DNA from 2 places in the Corticicoccus populi genome. Region 1 is predicted to be linked to the other one. Evidence: riboswitches for the same ligand, from Rfam matches in the RefSeq annotation. Region 1 holds a riboswitch; the other holds the start of a gene.

Region 1 (5,392 bases):
TCATATATATTGCGATAATTATATTCTTTGTCGGCTTAATGATTGGCTATGGTATTTTAGGTAATCCAATTGAGATATTCCGCATTGAAACATGGGAACACATCATAAACTTAACTGGAGAATGATAAAATGTTGACATATGATCAAATAAAAGCAGTGATTCCACATCGGCCGCCGTTTCTGCTTATTGACAGAGTGACTGAAATAGAGCCGGGGAAAAAATGTACCGGTATTAAGCAGGTATCCGGCAACGAGCCGTTTTTTACAGGTCATTTTCCTGAGTATGCAATCATGCCGGGCGTTTTAATTGTAGAAGCACTGGCACAGGTAGGTGCAGTGGCTTTACTGCAGCAGGAAGAATTTAAAGGTAAGCTTGCTTTCTTTGCAGGGATTGATAAATGTAAATTTAAAAAGCAAGTGACTCCGGGAGATACTCTGGAGCTGTCTGTGGAGATTGTTAAGTTACGTGGTCCGATAGGTAAAGGTGAAGCTGTTGCAATGGTTGACGGTGAAGTCGCCTGTAAATGTGAAATTACATTCGCAATACAAGATAAAACATCCGAGTAATTTACTCGGATGTTTTTATTTCTTCCTGCGCATCCATACGCGCTTTGAATTCGTTTAACAGTGCGCCCCCTGTATATCCTTCCTTCATCAGATTTTCAAGTAAATCCTCAGCATAGTTAGGGTCCTGAACAATCAAGTTCCCGAGGAACAGTATAGAAATTGAATCTTCAAGCTTATTAATCTCGAGGAATTTTCCAATGAATTGTGCCGGTTGATTGTTGGGGCGGGTAATGGTAACCAGTGCCTTAATTTCATCTCCGACTTGTGATTCAAGCAGGCTGATAAAATCTTCAGAAGTCTGCACTTCTATCAGCCACGGATCTTCTTTTGTTTCTTTATTGATGATAATACCATCAATCACATCTAAAATAATAAAATTATTATCCTGTGCAATTTTTAAGTCGACGACCTTAAATGATTTCATTAGATACCTCCAAAAATTTATAAAAAGTCATTTTTAATAAATTTACTTCCGATTTTAAAAGAAACGCTTCTATGTAAATACAACTGTATTTTAATTGTATAGTAAATCCGCTTAAAATCCAATTGTCGTCATTTGCAGAGATTTTTTAAAGCGGATATCTTATATACAGGAGGGAGGTGGAAACATGATGAACAAAGTAGTGCTTGTCGGAGAGTTAATCCAAAATACCTGTGTGTCGCAAAACGAACACAGCAGTGTAAACTCTTTTATTATTGCTACAACGAGGGTGCCGAGAGACAGTAACAGAGAACATGAAGTTCACTTCATTTACTGTAAGGCATTCGGAAAGACGCTTAACGGTATTTTGGATGCGCTTTCCAGAGGACAGATTATCTGCATCAGCGGTCAGGTTGCTACAACTGTTCACACTGACGCTGACGGTATAAAGGATTACAGAATGGAGATATGGGCTGAGAGCATAAAATGTGTTCCTGAAAAATTATCTTCAAACAGTAAAGTTAAAAACCCGTCCGACATGATTAACCAGGCCGTCAACTTATATAACCGCTATGATTATATCGGGGAGAAGAGCGTCCTTACATTAATGGATAGTCAAGTTGACGATATGCCTGTTCGGGCGGGAGGGGATTTCAGACCCCGATTTACAAGTGAACAAGATACACATCTTGATCAATTAAAAGAAGTAATTAATGAAAATGGACTAAAAAATGATTCACTCAAAGAAGAAAAGTCCAATAAGAAATCAACAGGCAGTAAAAACAATGCTGAGAAAATTGTGGTTTAATAAATATCTGCAGTCATACCTTTACCCTTGATACACTTATTCATACACTCACACTCATTCTGCACCCGCCGTTTAGCTGCGTAAATGACGGATGCAGAATTATTTTAATAGATACAGGAAAAGTACAAATGATTTGGCGTGAAAATAAAAAAGACATAATTCTGTAATATAATTGTAAAAGACCTCCTGACATTTCATATCATTGTAACCTATGAAATATTTTTATCTGATATAGTACTATTTGTACATAAAGAGCGGCCGGAAGCGGCAGTATTAATATATAAAATATAAATCAGATAACATACATATCAGGAGGAAATTTTATAATGAAAAAATTATTATCAATTGGTGCGGCTGTAGCTGTATCCGCAACGTTGGCAGCAAATGCAGAGGCATCGGAACATAAAGTAGAAGCGGGAGAGACGTTATCGGCAATTGCTGCTGAGAACAGTGTCAGTGTAAAACAGTTAAAGGAAAGCAATGACTTATCATCAGATTTAATTGTTCCCGGCCAGATACTTAATGTGGGTGAAGAAGCACCTTCACCTGAAGTTGATAATGATAATAAAGAAGAAAAAGCCGAAGCTGACGGCGGCGTTTACGTTATTGAAGCAGGAGATACATTATCCATTATTGCTGATAAATTTAATGTTTCAGTCAATGATATTAGAAGCTGGAATAATTTATCATCAGATTTAATTTTCTCAGGAAAAGAAATCGTTGTATCAAAAGAGGCAGTATCAGAGGACATAGTTGAAGAAGCAGCACCTCAGCAGGATAATGAAGTTGAAGAAACACCTGCGGCAGCGGCTGCGGAAAATCAAAATAATGAACAGGAAGCAGCACCTGAAAAAGTGCAGCCTAAAACTGAAAATCAGTCAACACAGCCTGCTTCAAACAGCGGTCAGAACTGGGGCGCACTCGCTGCATGTGAATCCGGCGGGAATCCGGGTGTGGTAAGTGCCAACGGTTTATACCACGGACTTTATCAATTTGATGTTCAGACATGGAGATCAGTCGGCGGTTCAGGTCTGCCGTCCCAGGCTTCAGCAGCTGAACAGACAAAAAGAGCAGAAATTCTTTATTCACAAAGGGGCGCACAGCCTTGGCCTGTCTGCGGACAGAGATTATAATATGATTCAGGGCACAGTGATTCTGTGCCTTTTTTTGTTTGACATCTTTAATATCAAAATATAGTATTAAATTAAATAAATATGAATACCACTAGGGGTGCAACTTGCTGAGATAGTCTGTGATAAAGACTGATCCCTTATGAAACATGATCTAGGTAATACTAGCGGATGGAATGTGGTGAGTGATGAAAGCTGTATAATTTTATACTGTTTTCAGACGAAGCATTGCCATTTCCGCAGGATGATTGTCCGGAAATGGTTTTTTTGTGGAATTCTGTAAATTGTAAGTATATACATTCAAAAATAAAGGAGTGGCAGTAATGAGTAAAAAATTTCCGATAGCGCTGACTGTTGCGGGCACAGACCCTACCGGCGGGGCAGGCGTTCTGACTGATATTAAAGCATTTCATTCAAGAGAGGTTTACGGGATGTCTGCAGTGACGTCTTTGACGGCACAGAACACTTTAGGTGTGCAGGATGTATATAATATTCCAGTTGATTTTTTAAATGCCCAATTGACCAGCATATTTGATGATGAACTGCCGGATGCAATGAAATCAGGGATGATTGCGACTGCAGATATGATGGAAGTAATAAAGGGATTTGTTGAAAAATACCGTATTCCCTATGTGATTGACCCGGTGATGATTGCAACATCCGGAGATAATCTGATTGATGATAAAGCGATTGATTATTTGAGAGATCATCTGATACAGACAGCACTTTGTATTACGCCGAATATTATTGAGGCAGAGCGTCTGAGTGGTCTTTCGATTAAAACAGAGGAAGATATCAACCGTGCAGCCAAGATATTTATTAATGACCTCGGGGTACAGAGTGTCATCATAAAAGGCGGGCATCTAAAGGGAGATGCGGTTGATTATTTGTTTACAAAAGAGCATGTTCAGCGTTTATCTTCCGAGAGAATTGATACGAATCATACACACGGAACAGGCTGTACGTTTTCAGCGGTCATTACTGCAGAAATTGCCAAAGGAAAATCACTGGAGAGCGCATTTAAAACGGGGAAAAATTATATTACAAATGCGATAAAAAACACACCGGGGATCGGAAAAGGGAATGGTCCGGTGAATCATTTCAGTTATAAAGGAGAATGATATATGTCAGTTGAAAAATTAAGAAACACACCGCCTTTAGTGGTCTGTATTACGAATGATGTTGTGAAAGATATTACCGCCAATGGTATGATAGCACTCGGTGCCTCGCCGATTATGAGCGGTGAAAAAAGTGAGGCAGAATCACTGATGAAAGCTGCAGGCGGACTGCTTGTTAATATAGGGACTGCAGATATGAAAAAAAAAGATTTGATGCACGAAATGATTAAAGCAGCCAATAATTATAATGTGCCTGTAGTTATTGACCCTGTTGGTTATGCTGCCTCTGAATTTAGAAAGAATCTGGTGGATGAATTAATTCAGTCACATGATATCGCGCTCATTAAAGGGAATGCGGGTGAAATCTTTGCACTTGCTGGCGGTACAGGCTCATCCCGCGGCGTTGATTCAACGGAAAAAACAGAGACTTCAGAAATAGGAGAGATGTGCTTTAACAAACTGAACATTCCGGTTCTTGTGACAGGGGAAACGGATTCTTTTGTATCCGGTGAAGGTACAGTAACGATGCGTAACGGTCACAAGATGCTTGAAAATATTACTGGTTCAGGATGTCTGCTTGGCGCAGTAGTTTCAGCATTTATTGCAGTTGAGGATACACTGCAGCAGGCAGTCATCAATGCAGTGAGTTATTTTAATTTATGTGCGGAATCTGCTGTGGCAGAACTGAAAGCACCGGCACCCGGATCGTTCAGAACAACGCTGATTGACCATTTGTATTTGAATGATGATACGATTTTTAATGGACAGAAGGTGTTTAGTGATGCGGAGTAATATAAAAAAACAGTTAAGAATATATTTTATTTCTTCATCAGAGATTGGACTCGGTCGTATTGAAGAGGCATTAAAAAGCGGAGTGACAATGTTTCAGCTGAGAGAAAAAGGAGATCATATTCTTTCGGGTGAAGCATTGACTGCTTTTGCTTTAAACTTAAAAAATTTGACTGAAAAATATAATGTGCCACTGATTATCAATGATGATACTGAACTCGCTGAAACGGTAAATGCAGATGGCGTTCATCTTGGTCAGGATGACTTGAAACCATCTGAGCTGTCTTCATTTTTTGATGAAAAAATTGTCGGATTGTCTGTAGCAGACCAAAATGAATTATCCGTAAGCGATTTGAGCAGGGTGGATTATATCGGTACCGGTCCGGTGTTTGAAACGCTGTCAAAAAAAGATGCGGGTAAAGCGATAGGTACAAAAGGACTCAAAGCAATGAGAGAAGCTGTAGGGGAACTTCCGATAGTTGCTATCGGAGGCATTACACACCAAAATTTTAAAGAATGCCTAAAAAATGGAGCTGACGGAATTTCTGTGATTTCAGCG
Region 2 (5,392 bases), on a different contig from region 1:
TCGATTCCATCGCGATACCAAGTCTGTAGGCACGCCTGATACTTTGCGACAAAAGTGTAATCACAGTGGTAATAAAGCCCTTGAAGCCTGAAATATGCCGCCTGTGAATGAGCGGTTTTCTGACCTTTCTGACCCGTCTTAACATCATGTACTCACCCGCAATAATCGGCACCATACGGACGGCCGCCATAAACGAATAGGCAAACTTCGGCTTTAATTTCAGCTGGATCATTAAACTGTAGAAAATATCTGTAATTTTCGTCGTGAAAATGATGAGTGCACCGAAAAACGACAGTGCCAGCCCGCGCATCATAACGTGAAGTCCGCGCGTGACACTTTCTTCTGTCACATGAATTAAACCGAATCTGAAGAGTGTCGTTGTCCCCTCACCATACAAAATCATATACATGCTCGAAAAGAAGCCGAAAATCAGCACAACAATCACAAAACCGGCTAAATACCGGTATTTCACACCCGACAGTCCAATCAGTGTCAGCAGAACGAAAAGAGTCAGATAGAAGAGTGTATTTGGATTGTGGGTAAAGACAACAAGGATAAACAGCATCACAGAGGCTGTTATTTTTGTGATGGGATTGACTCTGTCAATAAACGTCATTCTCCCTTTAATCACATCAAGCATCTGTACCGCCTCCTTCATGTTCATAAAGTCTGCCGTCTGAGATTAAAAGACGCCGCATCGGATATCTCTTTTTAATTTCTTCATCATGCGTAATCATAATAATCGTCGTTCCATTTTGTACCAGACGGTGAAACATTTCTATGAAACGGAAGGTGAGTTTCTGATCCAGACCGAAAGTCGGTTCATCCAAAATAATTATCTCAGGTACACCGCCTGCAGCAGTTGCCACAGACAGACGCCTTTTCTGGCCTGTTGAAATTTCAAGCGGATGCAGGTGACTGACATGATCCAGATGCATATCCTTTAAAAGTTCAGTCGTCTTTTGACGGGCGACATCCCTGTCATCATGCATCTCAAGGTTGATAAAAATCTCATCGAACACTTTATTCGTAATAAACTGAAGCTCGGGGTTTTGAAACACAGGATACATGAAGCCGGAAATGTCTTTTGTCTTTTTAATCCGTTTACCGCCTGCTGTAACTTCACCCCGGGACTTGATTAATTTCATAAGGGCAAGAAGGAGACTGGTTTTCCCTGTCCCGTTCTCGCCTTCTAAAGTGAGCCATTCACCTTTATAGATATTTAAATTGTCAATGTGCAAAAGTGTGTTTCCAGTACGGGATACAGTCATATCTCGTACGTTTAAAAGTACGTCTCCACTGCGTTCAAAGAGCGGGAATTCCGGTGCATGACGCCATGAGGCCGGATGCCATACACCATACTCAAACAGTAATTCCAAATGGTTTTCAAATACATCCTTCGGGGTGCTGTCCACAATCAGTTCACCCTGTCCGTTCATTAATATGACACGGTCGACTTTATCCCATATATGATCCACCCGGTGTTCAACAATCACTACTGTCTTCTCTTCCCAGACATTCTGCACCGTTTCCCACAATGATTTCACCGATGATTCATCGAGCATACTGGTCGGTTCATCCAGCATCAGTGTACTGCTGTCCTGCAGGAGGCAGGATGCGATCGCAAGTTTTTGTTTCTGGCCGCCTGACAGGCTGTTGACTGTACGGTCTAAAATCATTCCGAGGCCGACCTTCTTGAGTGCCTCTGTCATCAGCGGGAGCATATCTTCTTTTTTGACCTGCCTGTTCTCAAGCACAAATGCAAGCTCCTCCGCCACCGACGGCATCGTAAACTGTGAATCCGGGTCCTGAAAAACATATGCCGCTTCTGCTGCATTCAACACATCCGCTTTAAGTGGTATATCTACAGTGCGCGGAATAATTCCGCCGAGCACATTCAAAAGCGTGCTTTTCCCGGACCCCGAGGGGCCGAGGAGCAGTACTTTCTCTCCGTCTTCAATTGAAATACTTAAATCCGTAAACTGCCGTGAGTCTGCTTCAGGGAATTTCAAACGTAAATTTCTAACTTCAACAGTCACGGTCTACAACCCTTCATAATCCTTGTCACTCCGTCTGCCGACGAGTTTAATTACGCCGGTTTTACTGAGCGCCTGATAAATTAAATGTGCGAGTACCCCCGCAATCAGTGCTGCACTTAAAAGTCTCAGTGAAAATAACAGCACCACATTCCATGTTTCCAAGTGACCGAGGTAACCGTAATACCAGTCAATCGGTATTGTAATGAGACCTGCTGCAACACCTGCTGTCACTGCTGTCAGCATAGATGCAGACTGATACTTGACAAGGAGGAAGATCACTTCACATGCAAGTCCCTGTAAGAGCGCATAAACAATCAGTACAGTATCAAACTGCAGAAGTACAATCGTCTCTCCTGCACCTGCTGCAAATTCCGCGAGAAGCGCAACACCCGGCTTTCTGATAATTAAATATGCAACGACCGCTGCGATAAACCACATGCCGTAAACCAGTTCATTTAAATGTAGACCGAGCGGCTGAAGGGCGGTATACACCGCACCCCACACCGAATAAATCACTGCGAAAACCAAACCGATTACAACTGTGATTAACACATCAGTTAATGTTAATCCTCTTCTTTGAGTCAATATAAACACTCCTTAACTATATTTTCCCAAATAAAAAACACACCGCGGGCGGTGTGCATATTATCATCTACAATTAATATGCCACTTCCCTACGCTAGTATCATCTAGATCAGGTAATAAGGGTAACTCTCAGTCCTTTCGGACACCCCCAGTGGTTGTGTTAATTATTCAGTTATATACAGCATAATACATCAGAAGGGATTTGTGAAGTTAATTCCCGTTAATCATATCGTAATAACGGCCCTGTTTTTCAATCAGTTCCCGCTCAGTGCCGCTTTCAAGCATTTCGCCGTGCTCAAGCACAAATATTCTGTCCACGGCTTTAATCGTATTCAGCCTGTGCGCAATAATAATACTGGTTCTGTCTTTCATCAGACGTTCAAGTGCTTCCTGAATTTTCAGTTCCGTCACTGTATCAATACTCGATGTCGCTTCATCCAAAAGCAGTATGGCGGGATCTGTAATCAACGCGCGGGCAATGGAAATCAGCTGCTTCTGCCCCTGGGAAATGAACCCTTCATCCAGTTCAAGTACCGTATCATAGCCTGATTCAAGTTGCATAATAAAGTCATGCGCATTCGCAGCCTCTGCCGCCGCTCTGACTTCTTCATCTGTCGCATCGAGCTTTCCGTAACGAATGTTTTCTTTAATCGATGCCTCAAACAAATACGGATCCTGCAGCACAAATGCTGTCTGTGAACGAATATTACTTCTCACATAGTCTTTAATGTTCACACCATCCACCATCACTTCGCCCCTGTCCACTTCATAAAAGCGTGACAAAAGCTGCATAATCGTAGTTTTTCCGGCACCTGTTGCACCAATCAGTGCCACTGATTCTCCCGGCGCAATCGAAAATGACAAATCTTTAATTGTCGGCTTCATCTGGTCCTTCTCATATGAAAATGACACATTCTTAAAGTCAATCTTCCCATCAATGACTTTATCCGCCGCTGATCCGGAATCATCTTCCGCCTCGGTATCGATAATGCCGAATACCCGTTCCGCACCGGCAAGTGCCGACAGCACCTGGTTAAACTGGTTGGAAAGGTCAGCAAGCGGCCGGGTGAACTGTCTCGCAAATTCTGCGAAGATCACAATCGTTCCAATCGTAATCACACCATCGGAATAAATGGCCAATAACCCGCCGGCACCCGCGACAATTGTGAAACTGATGTTGTTCAGCATGTTCATAATTTTAGGGATAAACCCTGAATATAAAAACGCCCAGAACGTCACATGCTGCAGGTTTTTGGCACGTTCTTCAAAATTATCGACCGCACGCTGTTCCTGCGAGAACACTTTCACAATTTCCTGGCCGGAGACAATCTCTTCAATATATCCGTTCAGTTCGCCGGTTCGTTTCTGACGCATTTTATAAAGCGGTCCGGTTCTTCTCGTCACATAAGTGACACCGAAAATCAGAATCGGAATGATTGTCAGTGTCATTAAAGTCAACAACGGGCTCAAATAAATCATGACACTGACCGTACCGATTAGAGTCACAACACTCGTTGTAAACTGTATGAATGATGAGTTCATTGTCTGTGAAATGGTTTCAATATCATTGGTCATTCGGCTCATCAATTCACCATGCTGCAGCTTGTCAAAGAATGTTACAGGCAGTGTCTGCATGTGGGAGAATAGACGTGCTCTTAAGTTAAATACTGTTCTTTGTGCGAGACCGACCATTAAGTATGCTGCGGCAAATTGTGTCGCTGATAAAAACACATAAGTGAATAACAGAATCATCAGTATCCTGAAAAGGCCATTGAACTCCCCGGCAATTAAATAATTATCCACTACGTAACCGACAAGAAACGGCCCCGTAATACTGAGGATACTGGTAATAATGACCAAGAATATTATGAAATAAAGAAGCTTTCTCTCTCCTCTCATAAATATCCATAAACGTTTCAGAGTGCCCCAGATATCATTGACCTTCTCATCTTCCCTGCGTTTTTTCCGCCCGAGTGATTCTTTGTCCAGAAGAGGTTCGTAGCCGAAAGGCCTGCGTATTTTTTCATTCATCTATATGACCCCCTTCTGTCTGTGACGCATAAATTTTCTGATATAAACCAGATGAATTTAACAGTTCACTGTGCGTACCGACAGCACTGATTTCACCGTCTTCAAGCAGCAGTACCCGGTCTGCTGACTCTGCTGTCACCATCTTCTGTGTGATGACAATCCGTGTGGCATTCTCATCCTTTAATGCATCCCATAATGCAGATTCAGTTTTAATATCGAGTGCTGAAGTACTGTCATCGAGAATTAACACCGACGGCCGTCTCACAAGTGCACGGGCAATCGACAGACGCTGCTTCTGACCGCCTGAAAGTGTGACTCCGCGCTGGCCGACGAGCGTTTTATATTCATGATCGAAATCTTTAATCGAGTCATGAATCTGCGCTTTTTTCGTGGATGTAAATATCTGTTCCTGCCCCGCTTCATCATCCCCCCACTGCAGATTCTCATATATACTTCCGGAAAAAAGAATCGCAGACTGTGGCACATAACCGATGGTCTCTCGCAGATCTTCTTCATTCCAGTCTTTCACGTTAATATCATTAACATAAACGTTCCCTTTCGTTGCATCATACATTCTTGGAATCATGCTGATTAATGTACTTTTACCGGACCCTGTTCCACCCATGATGACAAGCTTTTCATTTTCTTTCACTTCAAATGAAATATCTTTCAGCACCATACGTGTCGATCCCGGATATCTGAAGGACACATTTTCAAAACGGACAGTCCCGGCTGCA

Evidence for each region. A riboswitch is a leader RNA that binds a small molecule or an ion and turns the genes downstream of it on or off. The one in region 1 is predicted to bind thiamine pyrophosphate.
Region 2: linked by a shared signal. The riboswitch ahead of ACFSX4_RS00920 (ECF transporter S component) and the one ahead of thiD (bifunctional hydroxymethylpyrimidine kinase/phosphomethylpyrimidine kinase) in region 1 are both predicted to bind thiamine pyrophosphate.

Annotation. Positions count from the first base shown of each region.
Region 1 is NZ_JBHUOQ010000003.1:232,975-238,366, forward strand. It holds gene ACFSX4_RS09450 (DNA-directed RNA polymerase subunit beta) at 1-125, shown strand, start outside; gene fabZ (3-hydroxyacyl-ACP dehydratase FabZ) at 130-567, shown strand; gene ACFSX4_RS09460 (YwpF family protein) at 569-991, opposite strand; gene ACFSX4_RS09465 (single-stranded DNA-binding protein) at 1,176-1,796, shown strand; gene ACFSX4_RS09470 (LysM peptidoglycan-binding domain-containing protein) at 2,123-2,929, shown strand; TPP riboswitch at 3,013-3,120, shown strand; gene thiD (bifunctional hydroxymethylpyrimidine kinase/phosphomethylpyrimidine kinase) at 3,250-4,047, shown strand; gene thiM (hydroxyethylthiazole kinase) at 4,051-4,836, shown strand; gene thiE (thiamine phosphate synthase) at 4,826-5,392, shown strand, end outside.
Region 2 is NZ_JBHUOQ010000001.1:156,574-161,965, reverse strand. It holds gene ACFSX4_RS00930 (energy-coupling factor transporter transmembrane component T family protein) at 1-640, opposite strand, end outside; gene ACFSX4_RS00925 (ABC transporter ATP-binding protein) at 633-2,039, opposite strand; gene ACFSX4_RS00920 (ECF transporter S component) at 2,043-2,624, opposite strand; TPP riboswitch at 2,694-2,784, opposite strand; gene ACFSX4_RS00915 (ABC transporter ATP-binding protein) at 2,835-4,655, opposite strand; gene ACFSX4_RS00910 (ABC transporter ATP-binding protein) at 4,648-5,392, opposite strand, start outside.